Thermogemmatispora onikobensis: one gene and its partner. The protein of the gene in region 1 binds, or shares a complex with, the protein of each later gene. Links are inferred from orthologs where the notes say so. Each region holds a gene or a part of one and is shown on either strand. Other genes may lie near its edges.

Region 1 (3,460 bases):
GCTCGGTTCGGCTCAGCTCAGCCCAGCCCGCAGAATGTTGGCCTCGGCGCCTCGCTCCCATGTCATAGCTCAGATCGGTTTGTGCAGCTTCTGCACCGTCAGGGATGACCTCCACGCTCTGGCTTCCGCTGCGGGTGAGGGGGTGAGGCCGAGCTGCCATGACAACTGGCCTGCCCGGCGTAATCTGAGCGAGCGATCAATCGGTGGCGGTAGCAGGTACCCCAGTGGAGCGAGCGCAAGGATCGGCCAGTGGAGAGCTGGCCGGATGAGCCAATGCCTGGGTCGCGTCGGTACCCGCCCTTTCGTCTTCGATTGCCTGCTTGGGTCAGGCCAGTCTGACTCTGTGCTGCTGCGCTCCGCTTCTCTCGCTTGGCTCGACGTAACTGAATGCTTCAGGCAAGCGCGTCGACGCGACGCGACGCGACGCAACGCAACGCAACGCAACAACTTTTGACAATAGCGAAGTCAAGAGCAGAAACGAAGGAAGGAAGGAGGGAGCCGTGAAGGTACGCGCCTCGGTGAAACCACGCTGCGAGCACTGCAAGATCATTCGCCGCAATCGCGTGGTGATCGTGATTTGTACCAAGAACCCGAAGCATAAGCAGCGTCAGGGCTAGAGCGTGCTCGGGTAGGGGCTCCACCGTAGCGGCGATGGTAGCCGACAGGCCGTGGCGGTCTGGCTGCCAGACTGGGCTGAGGGGCGAACAACAACCGTTGACTGACTGAGTGAGATCAGTCTGCCCATCAGTAGTTGCCGCTCTGTGGCTTGTGTTTATCTTACTTATCGTTGCTCGTTTGTTCATGTGGTCTTGCGTAAGAGGGAAGCTGGCGGGAAACCGCTCTTCCCGGCCAGCCTGCTGATCAATGAGCGCGCGGCAGGGTCTGGGGGGGATGCGGTGGAAGAGCAGGCTCTACCTGGATTTCGCTTCGCCGTCAATGGCGGTCACCAGACCAGCAGAGCGAGCGCAGGCACGGACTATCTGTCAAAAAAGCGACGGTGTGAGCAGAAAAGCTCAGGCGAGGAGAAGAAAGGCGGGGCAGAGGCCAGGCCCAAGGCCCCGGCCTGTCTGATCTGGAGGAGAAGATGGCTAGAATTGCCGGAGTCGATATCCCACGCGAGAAACCAGTCGAGATCTCGCTGCGCTACATCTATGGGATCGGCCCTACGACCAGCCGGCAGATCCTGGAGAAGACCCGCGTCAATCCGTCCAAGCGGGTCAAGGATCTGACCGAGGATGAGGTCAACCGTATTCGCGAGGTCATTGACCGCGAATACAAGGTCGAGGGCGATCTGCGCCGCGAGGTCGAACAGAATATCAAGCGCCTGATTGAGATCGGCTGCTATCGCGGCCAGCGCCATCGCCGCAATCTGCCGGTGCGTGGCCAGCGAACACGAACGAATGCGCGTACTCGCCGCGGACCGCGAAAGACGGTGGCCGGCAAGAAGAAGGCGACAGCCAAGAAGTAGGCATGGCTGTCTCAAAGGCGGCTCCTTCCTTCTCTTTCTCGCCCACCCCGTCGGTCACTCTGCTCTGGTGGGGGCCAGCTCCGGCCCTCACGGTGGCGCTGGCCTGCCCTGCCGACGAGCAGAGTAGAGGGGTGCAGCAGAGGAGAACTTGAGCTGCGCGCGGTCTATCCTATCGCAAGGGCTTCGCGCAAGCGCTTAGCAGGCAGACGAGCATGCCTGAATCAGGGGATAGCGTTGCAGGTCATTCTTACGAATAAGCAGACCGACTCACCGGAGGTAGAGAGAAAGAAAACATGGCCGAGAAAAAGAAGCAGGCGGGTAAGCCGCGCAGGCGTGAACGGAAATCGGTGCCGCGTGGCCAGGCGCATATTCAGGCAACTTTTAATAATACGATAGTCACTGTGACCGACCCGAATGGGAATGTCATTGCCTGGAGCAGTGCCGGCTCTCAGGGCTTCAAGGGATCGCGTAAGAGCACTCCCTACGCGGCCCAGGTTGCGGCAGAGGCTGCGGCTCGCAAAGCGATGGAGCATGGCATGCGCCAGGTCGAGGTCTATGTCAAGGGGCCAGGCTCTGGCCGCGAGGCGGCGATCCGCTCACTGCAGGCTGCTGGCCTCAACGTTGTTTCGATTACTGATGTCACGCCGATCCCGCACAATGGCTGCCGACCGCCGAAGAGGCGTCGTGTGTAGGTGCGCTGTGCGATTGGACGTGTGAGGAGGATGAGCTAAAGATGGCACGCTATACAGGCCCTGTTTGCAAGCTGTGCAGACGTGAGGGGGTCAAGCTGTTTCTAAAGGGCGAGAAGTGCCTGACAAATTGTACACTGGAGCGGCGCAACACCCGACCCGGCCAGCATGGCGGCAGCCGCCAGCGCAAGCTTTCGGGCTATGGAGCACAGCTGCGCGAGAAGCAGAAGATTCGCCGCACCTACGGCGTGCTGGAGCGCCAGTTCCGCCGTCACTATAATGAGGCGCTGCGCCGCCCAGGCCGCACGGGTGAAAATCTGCTCCAGATTCTGGAGATGCGTCTGGACAACCTGGTCTACCGCCTGGGCTTTGCCGATTCGCGGGCACAGGCGCGTCAGCTGGTCTCGCATGGCCATTTTGAGGTCAATGGCCGCAAGACGGATATCCCTTCGTTTGTGGCTAAGCCCGGGGATGTGATCAGTGTGCGTGAGCACAGCAAGAGCCAGGAGTACTTTAAGACGCGCGCGCTGCAGCTCTCGCAGAAGGCTGTGCCAGGCTGGCTCAGCCTGGACATCGCTGCCATGAGCGGGCGCGTGCTCTCGCTGCCGTCGCGCACCGATCTCGAACTGCCTTTTGAAGAGCAAATGGTGGTTGAGTATTATCAGGTTCGTTAGTCGGAAAAGCAAAGCAAAGCAAAGCTGTTGTAGGCGGTGGTAGTACAAGAAAGGCAGGTTAGAACCTTGCAAGACATCACTCTGCCTTCGCGCATCAGGAATACGAAAACCCAGGGCAATTACGGGTGCTTCGACATCGAGCCGCTGGAGGCGGGGTACGGCGTCACGGTAGGCAACGCCCTGCGGCGCGTGCTCCTGTCGTCGTTGCCGGGCGCGGCGGTGACGTCGATCCGCATCGAGGGGGTGCAGCACGAGTTTCAGGATATCCCCAACGTCATGGAAGACGTGACGGATATCGTGCTCAACGTCAAGAAGTTGCGCTTGCGCTGCTTCTCGGATCACCCGGTGACGATGCATCTGAACGTCTCCGGTGAGCGCATGGTGACGGCGGCGGACATCACAGCGCCCAGCACGGTGGAGATTGTTAACCCGGATCTCTACATCGCGACGCTGGATAACGAGAATGCGCGCCTCGATATGGAGATGGTTGTCGAGACTGGGCGCGGCTACGTCCCCGCCGATTCTAAGGAGGACCAGCCAATCGGCGTTATCCCGGTTGATGCCATCTACTCCCCCGTTGAGAAGGTGAATTTCACCGTGGAGCATACGCGCGTCGGCCAGATGACCAA
Region 2 (7,864 bases), on another replicon or contig:
CGTAGAGGCGTGCGGCGATCAGACCGATTCCCAGCAGGGCGAACGTCCCCAGGACCGGCTCGACGGCGTAGGGGAGGCCCAGCCAGAAGCCGGGCACCAGCGTGAGGGCGGTGCCGGGCGGATATTGGGCGAACCAGCGACCTGCGAACTGAACCATGAAAGGACCGGGGAAAAGGTCTGGTGTGGGTGGCAGGGGTACCGCCAGCCGCCCCTGAGCATACATCTTGGCAGCGAAGACGTAGGCGGCGGCGTCATAGATATGGGGCTGACCATTGTATTCGACGCGCGCAATCCAGAGCGTATAGCCCAAAGAGCCGATCAGGGCGAACAGAGCCAACGGATGCAGCGCCAGTGTCAGGCGCCGCCACCAGCCCGTGAGAAAGCCAGGCAGAACCTGGCTGCGGCTGGCCCCCCAGAACCTAAACCAGGGCCATTTCCGACTGGGGGCGCCACCTGCGCGCTCCTGGTGAGCGGGCGGCGAGGGAGGTGGCCGCCGGGCGAAAACCAGCCTCTGACCTCCGAAGAAGCTGATCCTCGTCAAGGCGCCAGCGACCAGTGTCTGCAGGAGCAGCAGGGCCGTTGCCCAGAGCAGCGAGCGCACCAGGGTATCAACGACCTCGGCCCCGAAGGGCGCGGCATCCAGCGGAAAAAAGACGCTCCTCATAGGCTGGGCTGATCCTGTTCCCTCTTGAGAGGACAGCTCAGGGGTGAGCCAGATCAAGCTCAGGCTGCGATCGTTACGATCCAGCGTAATCTGCAGCATGCCACCGCTGGCGGTCATCAAAATCAGCGAGCGCGGAGTCTCCGGTCGTTGCAGCTCAAGATGCAGACGCAGCGTCGTGCTCCCCGGCAGACTCACCGTTGTCGAGGGAGCAGGCCAGGCCACAGCCCGTATCAGATGCTGACCGCTCCAGACCTCCAAATTGTGCCAGCGACTGCTCCCCTCTAAGTCGCGCATCCAGCTTTGAAAGCGATAGTACCACGACGAGGAAATACTATGAATATACGAGAGGTCGAGTGTGAAGTTATTGGTACTGTCGCTACCGTCGATCTGGTACTCATGCAGCGCGGGGTCCTGGGCCGGCAAACGCAGCCCTATCAGAGGCGCCAGATGGCCTAAAGGGAGGCGCTGGCCTCCCACGAGCAGGGTCGTCGTTCCCGGCTGGCTCAGCACCTCTACCGGCAAAGCGACCTGATAGCAGCAAGCATCGGCTCCCAGCAAGAGCAGCAGCAGGCCAGCCAGTAGTAAACAGCGCCAGCGCCAGGAGAGCGCTCGGCGTTGCTTCCGCGTCGGCCTGGTGGAGGGTGGGATCTGTGCACTGCCTCTCATGCTCATCCTGCTGCCTGACCTGCGTCCCCCCAGGAACGCTTCCCACAGCGACATCGACTATGTCTGCTCTTCACAAACTTACTCGTCCCAGCCACTACCAGCATCATCGCCCGCTCTCTGCTCTCTGCCGTCCCATCTGTACCCATCTGTAGGAAGGCAAGATATCGCTCCTGCCCGGTGCGGTGCCCACAGCAAGAATGCCGGTCAGCCCTCCTCAAGTATAAGGGGCCTGTGTAGCGCTCATGGCTTGAGGCGTTTGCCCTGCTCCTGCTGGCGCAGGGCCTCATAGAGAACGATACTTCCGGCGACCGCTGCATTCAGCGACTGGATACGCCCGCGCATAGGGATGCTTACCAACAGGTCGCAATGCTCGCGGACAAGGCGGTGCAGCCCCTTCGCCTCGCTGCCCACCACCAGCGCCAGCGGCCCCGTCAGATCGGCCTCAGTATAGCGCTGACGGGCACTGGCATCCAGACCGATGACCCATATATTTTGTTGCTTCAAAAACTCGATACAGCGTGTCAAATTGGTCTCGCGAGCGATCAAGAGATGCTCAGTAGCGCCGGCGGAAGTCTTGACCACAGCGGGCGTAATATCCGCGGCGCGGTGCTCTGGAATAACAACGCCGTGTACGCCGGCGGCCTCAGCGGTGCGCAGCAAAGAACCCAGGTTCGTCACGTCCTGCAAGGAGTCCAGAATCAGCACAAAAGGATCTTCCTGGCGCTCGGCAGCATAGGCCAGGATCTCATCGAGGCTGACATAGCGTCGCGACTCCACCACTGCAATACAACCCTGGTGGACGGAGCCGCTGCTTAACTGATCGAGGCGGGTACGAGGCACACTCTCGATAGGGATCGAGCGTCGTTGCGCCTCCTCGACGATGGCCCGGAGAGCTGGCGCCTCGCGCAATCCCTCAGCCAGAAGCAAGCGCTTGACCCGGCGCGGCGAGCGCAGGCTCTCCAGCACTGGATTGCGGCCCCAGACATAATCGGGCATAGCACTTCCTCAGCAGACGAAAGGTAACGGAACAGACCTGGTCGATAAGGCAAAGCAAAGCAAAGCAAAGCAAAGCAAAGCAAGCAAAGGACCCCTCCAACCTGCCGGACTGATGAGGTCAGATCTGGCTGGCCAGCGGGCGGACAAGAAAGGACAGCCTGGCTTTCCTTCTCTTTGGCAGGCTGTCCTCTGGCTAGAGCCGGCTATCGTCCCCCTCTTCCAGGGACGCCAATGGCATGGCTGGAAGGGAGGGCACAGCGCCCTCAGACTCGGGCAGGGCACTGAAGAGGCCAGCGACCAGCTCGCGTACTGGGGCAAAACTTTGACGATGATGCGGACTCACGCCATAGCGGCGCAAGGCGGCAAGATGGGCCTCCGTCCCATAACCCTTATGGCGATCGAAGCCATAGACAGGAAACTCCTCGTGAAGACGCTCCATCAGGTGATCGCGCGTCACCTTGGCGACCACAGAGGCGGCAGCAATGGAGAGGCAGCGCGCATCACCCTTGATCAGAGGGCGCTGGGGCAGAGGAACCCCGGGCAGCGTCAGCGCGTCCAGCAGCAACGCCTCGGGCCGGACCTGTAGCTGGGCCAGAGCCTCGCGCATAGCCCAGCGGGTGGCCTCCAAAATATTGCGTTGGTCGATCAACTCCACCGAGGCTATGCCCACGCCCACAGCGAGCGCCAGCTGCTGAATCACCGCATACATGCGCTCGCGCTGCGCGGGAGTCATCTGTTTTGAATCGCGCAGCTTCGTACGTAAGAACAGAGCCGTCGCATCCTGATCGGACCCGCTTTCGAGCGTTTCAGACGCCGACGTCAACCGGGCCAGGCGCTCGACAGGAAGGATGACGGCAGCGGCCACCACTGGGCCGGCCAGGCAACCACGGCCAGCTTCGTCCAGTCCGGCAACGAAACGATACCCCTGAGCAAGCAGCGCCAGCTCTTCCTCTAAGGTTGGCTCCATGTCCTCTCTCTGTCTGCTGCCTCAGTATCGCGTCCGTGCCTCTCCTTTCCCGTGCCCGCTGCCAGGTCCCAGCCGCAAAGCGAGCGAGCGAGTGAGTGAGCAAGCAGGCAAACGAGCGATGAAGAGAGAGCGAGCAAAGGAGAAACAGCGGAGCGTCTCAACAGAGCATAGAGAAGGCTGCCCGCAAGGGGAAGCTACTCCTCGCCCTTGCGCTCCTCGGCCAGCGCCTCGCGAGCCGCGGCGGCAGCCTCTCGGGCGGCAATCTCGGCCTTGCGCATCGGACGGACCTCCTTCAGGCGGGCCGACTTGCCGGAACGCTCACGCAGATAATACAGCTGCTTACGGCGCACCCGCGCATGACGGAGCACCTCAATCTTCTCAAGGCGGGGCGAATGGAGCAGAAAAGTACGCTCGACACCGATCCCATGTGCGGCGATACGGCGCACTGTAAAGGTCCGATTAATGCCGCCGCCGTGTAAGCGAATCACAACGCCCTCGAAGGGCTGAACACGCTCATCTTTGCCCTCACCGACGCGCACAAGCAGGCGGACCGTATCGCCGGATTTAATTGCCGGCACATCCTTACGCATCTGCGAGCGCTCCACTGCCTCCAGCAGGGCGCGCCCGGCGGGCTTTGGAATCTCCTGTTTCTCGGCCATATTCCCAGAAACCTCCACTCCGCTCCGTTACGCCACCAGGGCAGACAACCATGAAGGGGCCTGCTCTCTGAAGATCAAAGGGTGTTCTCTCTGGCTGACCAACTGGCTCGCTGCTGCCGTGCCGGAGACGGACGGACAGACAGTGGCCAGGCCGTGCGGTCCGGCTGGCTCTGATCCTGGTAGCGCCTGGATAGACGGATTGAGACAACACAAACGCAGGCGGCAATAAGCCAGCTTCCCAATAAAGCGGCCTCTTGCGCTGCTCTTTATCGTAGAGAAGACCACTTGTGCAGAAGAGAGGCCAAAGGCTCTCTTCACCTGCCGCGGGCCGACGCTCGCCCCCTATCTCTTGCTGGTTGCTGATAAGGCCCCGGCCCGGCTGCACCTGGCTGACGAGCTACCGATCTGGGCCTACTGAGGGGAACTCGCGGCTTTCGCGCTATTGAAGAGCTTCATCAAACGCGACTTGCGGCGTGCGGCATTGTTGGGATGCAGCACACCTTTCTTCACGGCGCGGTCCAGCGTACTGATGGCTTGGCGCACCGCCGCCTCAGCATCAAGGCCACTTGCAATCGCCAGGCGAGCTTTCTTAATCGCCGTCTTAACGGACGACTTCACGCTGCGGTTATACAAACGCCGCTTGCGCTCCTGACGCAGGCGTTTCTCCGCTGACTTCGTGTTGGGCATAGAAGCTTATCGAACCTCCCCGCTTCCTTAGCGATAATCACACGACAGCTACTCGTTGGCGCCTTTCACTCACGCGACGAGGGCCTGGCTGCTCTGCTGGCCGTAGCAGCTCGCCCCTGATAGCCTTACGCTCTGCTCTCCTTGAGGAGTGCTCCTCGGCGGTGGGGTCCAGCGCGGGCGGCGCCTCCCATCATCTCGGGTCACGCACGTTAGAGCGCAGCCGCCCTGTTGAGGCGCCAGCGACCTGGTCAACTGGCTCACTAGAGGTCGGGCCTTGCCCGCCCGGCCTGGTCGGCGGTCCTATCCCGTGTTGCGCTCCTTGCCAGGGGGCGCCTCTCTGGTGTCTGCTTGCTGTCTATGGATCAACTGGCTGGCTACTAACTTGATTGCCTGATTCGTGCAAGCAAGCAAGATAAGACCGGCGCATTGGCGCCGGATAGGGTGAGTGCTCAAGGATTGTAACATAGCCGGCGCTGGTTGTCAAACGCTCTTTGTCCCTTGTCACCCTGCTCCTGGCCTCTTTCTGTCTGGTGATGCGCGAGGACGAGGAGGAAGGGAAGCAGGAAGCAGCTGGCGAAGAGGGGTGATAGCTGAGCGAGGAGGCAGCAAAGAGAGGGGGCCTGGCCAGGCCCCCTCTCTCTCGCCGGAAGAGAGATCGCGCTGATCAAGCTGGTCGCGTCGGAGCTGCTAGTAGATAATCAACGGGGTTCCATAGGCGGTATGGTTATAGAGCCAGCCAGCCGCATCCGTCGGCATATTGATGCACCCGTGGCTCCCATTGCCAGCGAACTCCTCATCGCCGCCGCTATCGTAATGCGGAAACTCTGTGCCTGGGCCATAGTCGGCGCGCCACCAGCTATCGTGGATAAAGTAGCCATCCTGGCGGTAGGCCATTGCATAATTGATCTTCGTGTCGGGATACCAGAAGGCCGAGCCTTTCGGCTCGCTCGATTTAAAGACCGTCGGTGACTCCCGATCGAAGATATGGTAGATTCCCGGGGGCGAAGGCCGCATGTACTGCCCGGTGGTCACATAGAAGGCGCGTACGAGCTGACCATTATTGTAGAGGCGCAGCACCTGCTCTACCAGCGAAACCACCATGACCTCGCCCTGCATGAAGCCATAGCGTTCCATCAGCTGCAGGTCGGTCCTGTGCGCCTGGTTATAGGGCGTCTGATCGTCGTAGTCGGCCTCCATAGCCTGGAGCAGGGTTGTGCCGCGATTGATGAAGTCGATTGCAGCCTGGTAGTCGTCGATGGTCTGAGCCGTTTGCACCAGGTAATCTGCATCCGAGCCAATGCCCTGGTCCATATATTCGAAATCCAGCTCGTAACCGTGGTACTTGTGAGTGGCGCCCCAGTTTTTGACCTCCGTGTGGAACTGCTGGAGCAGGTAACTGGCTTTGCCGCGGTAGACCGTGAGCTGGATTGCGCCGATATCGTTATCGATCTGCGAAGAGACCTGCAGATAGTCGCCGATGGTCTGGGCCTGGTCAAGCGCGTGTTGGTCAGCCGCCAGCCGCTGCTGGAAGGTGCTCACATCCTGACCGTACTGCTGAGCCTGAGCAATATAGTCGCTGAACTGTTTCAGCTTGGCTGCGCCCACGTAGGGGATGGCTTGCGTGGAGATGACCACGGCTTGCGTGAACTGGGCATTGATCGTATTGATCAACCCCTGGAAGTCCGCAGGGGTCCGCGCCGAGTGGTAGCGCTGTTGGTCGGCCTGGAGTAGCTGCTTGAGAGACGTAGTATCCAGGCGCGAAGCCTGAAGCTGACTAATGACCTGATCAAAGGTTTGCATTTGGCTGGCGGCAGTCGCCATCAGGCGTAACGCCTGGGTGTCCTGGCGAGCCTGGTTACTGATCTGCTGGTAGTCTCGCGGCAATTTAGCCTGGCTAAAGGACGTCTGCAGCTTGGCCAGGCGACTCTGGAAAGGTTGGGCCTCGGCAAAGCCTTGGGCCTGGCGCTCGGAAAGCAGACTGGCGTAGTTTTGCAGATCCTGCCAGGCCTGATAATCAAATTCGTCGGTGACCTGGGAAGTCAGCCCCTCGACTTGAGTGCACAGTTGCTGATAACGCTGTGTCAGATTCTGGTAGTATTGGACCAGGGGCTGATCGTTAAAAAAGCTCAGGGGCGCGTGGCTGGAGGCAAGCTGTGCCTCCTGATCCTCAATAGAGCTAAGCAGCGTTTGGGGCACGCCCACACTGCGCGCCTGGGCGATCAGGCTGTCAAGCCTGGCCTTGGCCTGGTTTGACGCTTGCTGCTGAGCAGAACCTCCACCGCATGCATTTAGTGTAAAAAATAAAAGAAAGATACTAAGCAAAATTGAGCTTTTCCAGAAGCGCTGCCGCGCTTTCCTCTCTGAGAGCTTCATTTCAGAGCAGCCTCCTGCTTTTTAGGCAGAGAAGAAGATTGATGGATAGGAATAAATCATTTTCCTTACTAAGGATAACGCTTTTTTGCTGGTGGACTACTCACTCTCCCAAAAAGTAACAGGGGAGAAAGGGCGAGGCCAGGCGGAGGCCAGGCGGAGGCCAGGCGGAGGCCAGGTAAAGTGCCTGCCTGCTGTCCTCGCTTTCTCCCTGAGATTCCTTCTTCGGGCTGCTTTTTTCCCGAGCAGTTAGCTGTGCTGGCGCGAGTGGCCTGTTCAAGCCAGAGCCTGCTCCAGGTCGGCGAGCAGGTCATCGCCATCCTCGATCCCCACCGAGAGGCGGAGCAGCGTCTCGGTGATGCCGCGGGCCTCGCGCATCTCGCGAGGAATGGAGCCATGAGTCATGCTAGCGGGGTGGCAGACCAGGGATTCGATGCCTCCCAAGCTTTCGGCCAGCGTGAAAACCTGGAAGCGGCGCACCAGGCGATCGACGTCCTCGCGTGTTCCCCTGAGCTGGAAGGAGACCATGCCGCCGGGGCCGTGCATTTGGCGCTGTGCCAGCGCGTAATCGGGGTGCTCACTCAGTCCGGGGTAGTAGACGTGCTCGACGCGCGGGTGCTCTGCCAGGAAGCGGGCCAGGCGTCGGGCATTCTCCTGGTGCTGCTGCATGCGCACAGCCAGGGTTTTGAGTCCGCGCAGGGTCAGCCAGCAGTCGAACGGTGAAGGAACGCCGCCGGCGGCGTTCTGATAGAATTTGATCTGCTGATAGACCTCTTCGTGGCTGGTGATCACCGCGCCGCCGATGACATCGCTATGCCCGTTGAGGTATTTGGTGGTGCTATGGACCACAATATC

What was found.
Region 2: rpsK (region 1) and rpsT share a complex: the UniProt entries of both Bacillus subtilis proteins name them as parts of the 30S ribosomal subunit. The link is inferred for Thermogemmatispora onikobensis from one-to-one orthologs.

What each region holds. Positions count from the first base shown.
Region 1 is NZ_BDGT01000055.1:16,256-19,715, forward strand. What follows is about bases 466-3,460. They hold rpsK (30S ribosomal protein S11), read left to right. Parts: upstream 466-1,761; coding sequence 1,762-2,160; downstream 2,161-3,460. Other genes in these bases: rpmJ (50S ribosomal protein L36), read left to right, coding at 501-617; rpsM (30S ribosomal protein S13), read left to right, coding at 1,085-1,468; BGC09_RS22990 (hypothetical protein), read left to right, coding at 1,471-1,620; rpsD (30S ribosomal protein S4), read left to right, coding at 2,202-2,831; BGC09_RS18685 (DNA-directed RNA polymerase subunit alpha), read left to right, coding at 2,898-3,460. UniProt on the Bacillus subtilis protein: Located on the platform of the 30S subunit, it bridges several disparate RNA helices of the 16S rRNA. Forms part of the Shine-Dalgarno cleft in the 70S ribosome.
Region 2 is NZ_BDGT01000007.1:29,089-36,952, forward strand. The notes cover bases 3,002-5,709. They hold rpsT (30S ribosomal protein S20), read right to left. Parts: upstream 4,640-5,709; coding sequence 4,364-4,639; downstream 3,002-4,363. Other genes in these bases: rnhB (ribonuclease HII), read right to left, coding at 3,002-3,293; rplS (50S ribosomal protein L19), read right to left, coding at 3,488-3,952; BGC09_RS04910 (L,D-transpeptidase), read right to left, coding at 5,327-5,709. Outside these bases: BGC09_RS04885 (ArnT family glycosyltransferase), read right to left, coding at 1-1,330; 23S rRNA (guanosine(2251)-2'-O)-methyltransferase RlmB, read right to left, coding at 1,571-2,326; more of rnhB, read right to left, coding at 2,520-3,001; more of BGC09_RS04910, read right to left, coding at 5,710-6,841; BGC09_RS04915 (cystathionine gamma-synthase), read right to left, coding at 7,286-7,864. UniProt on the Bacillus subtilis protein: Binds directly to 16S ribosomal RNA.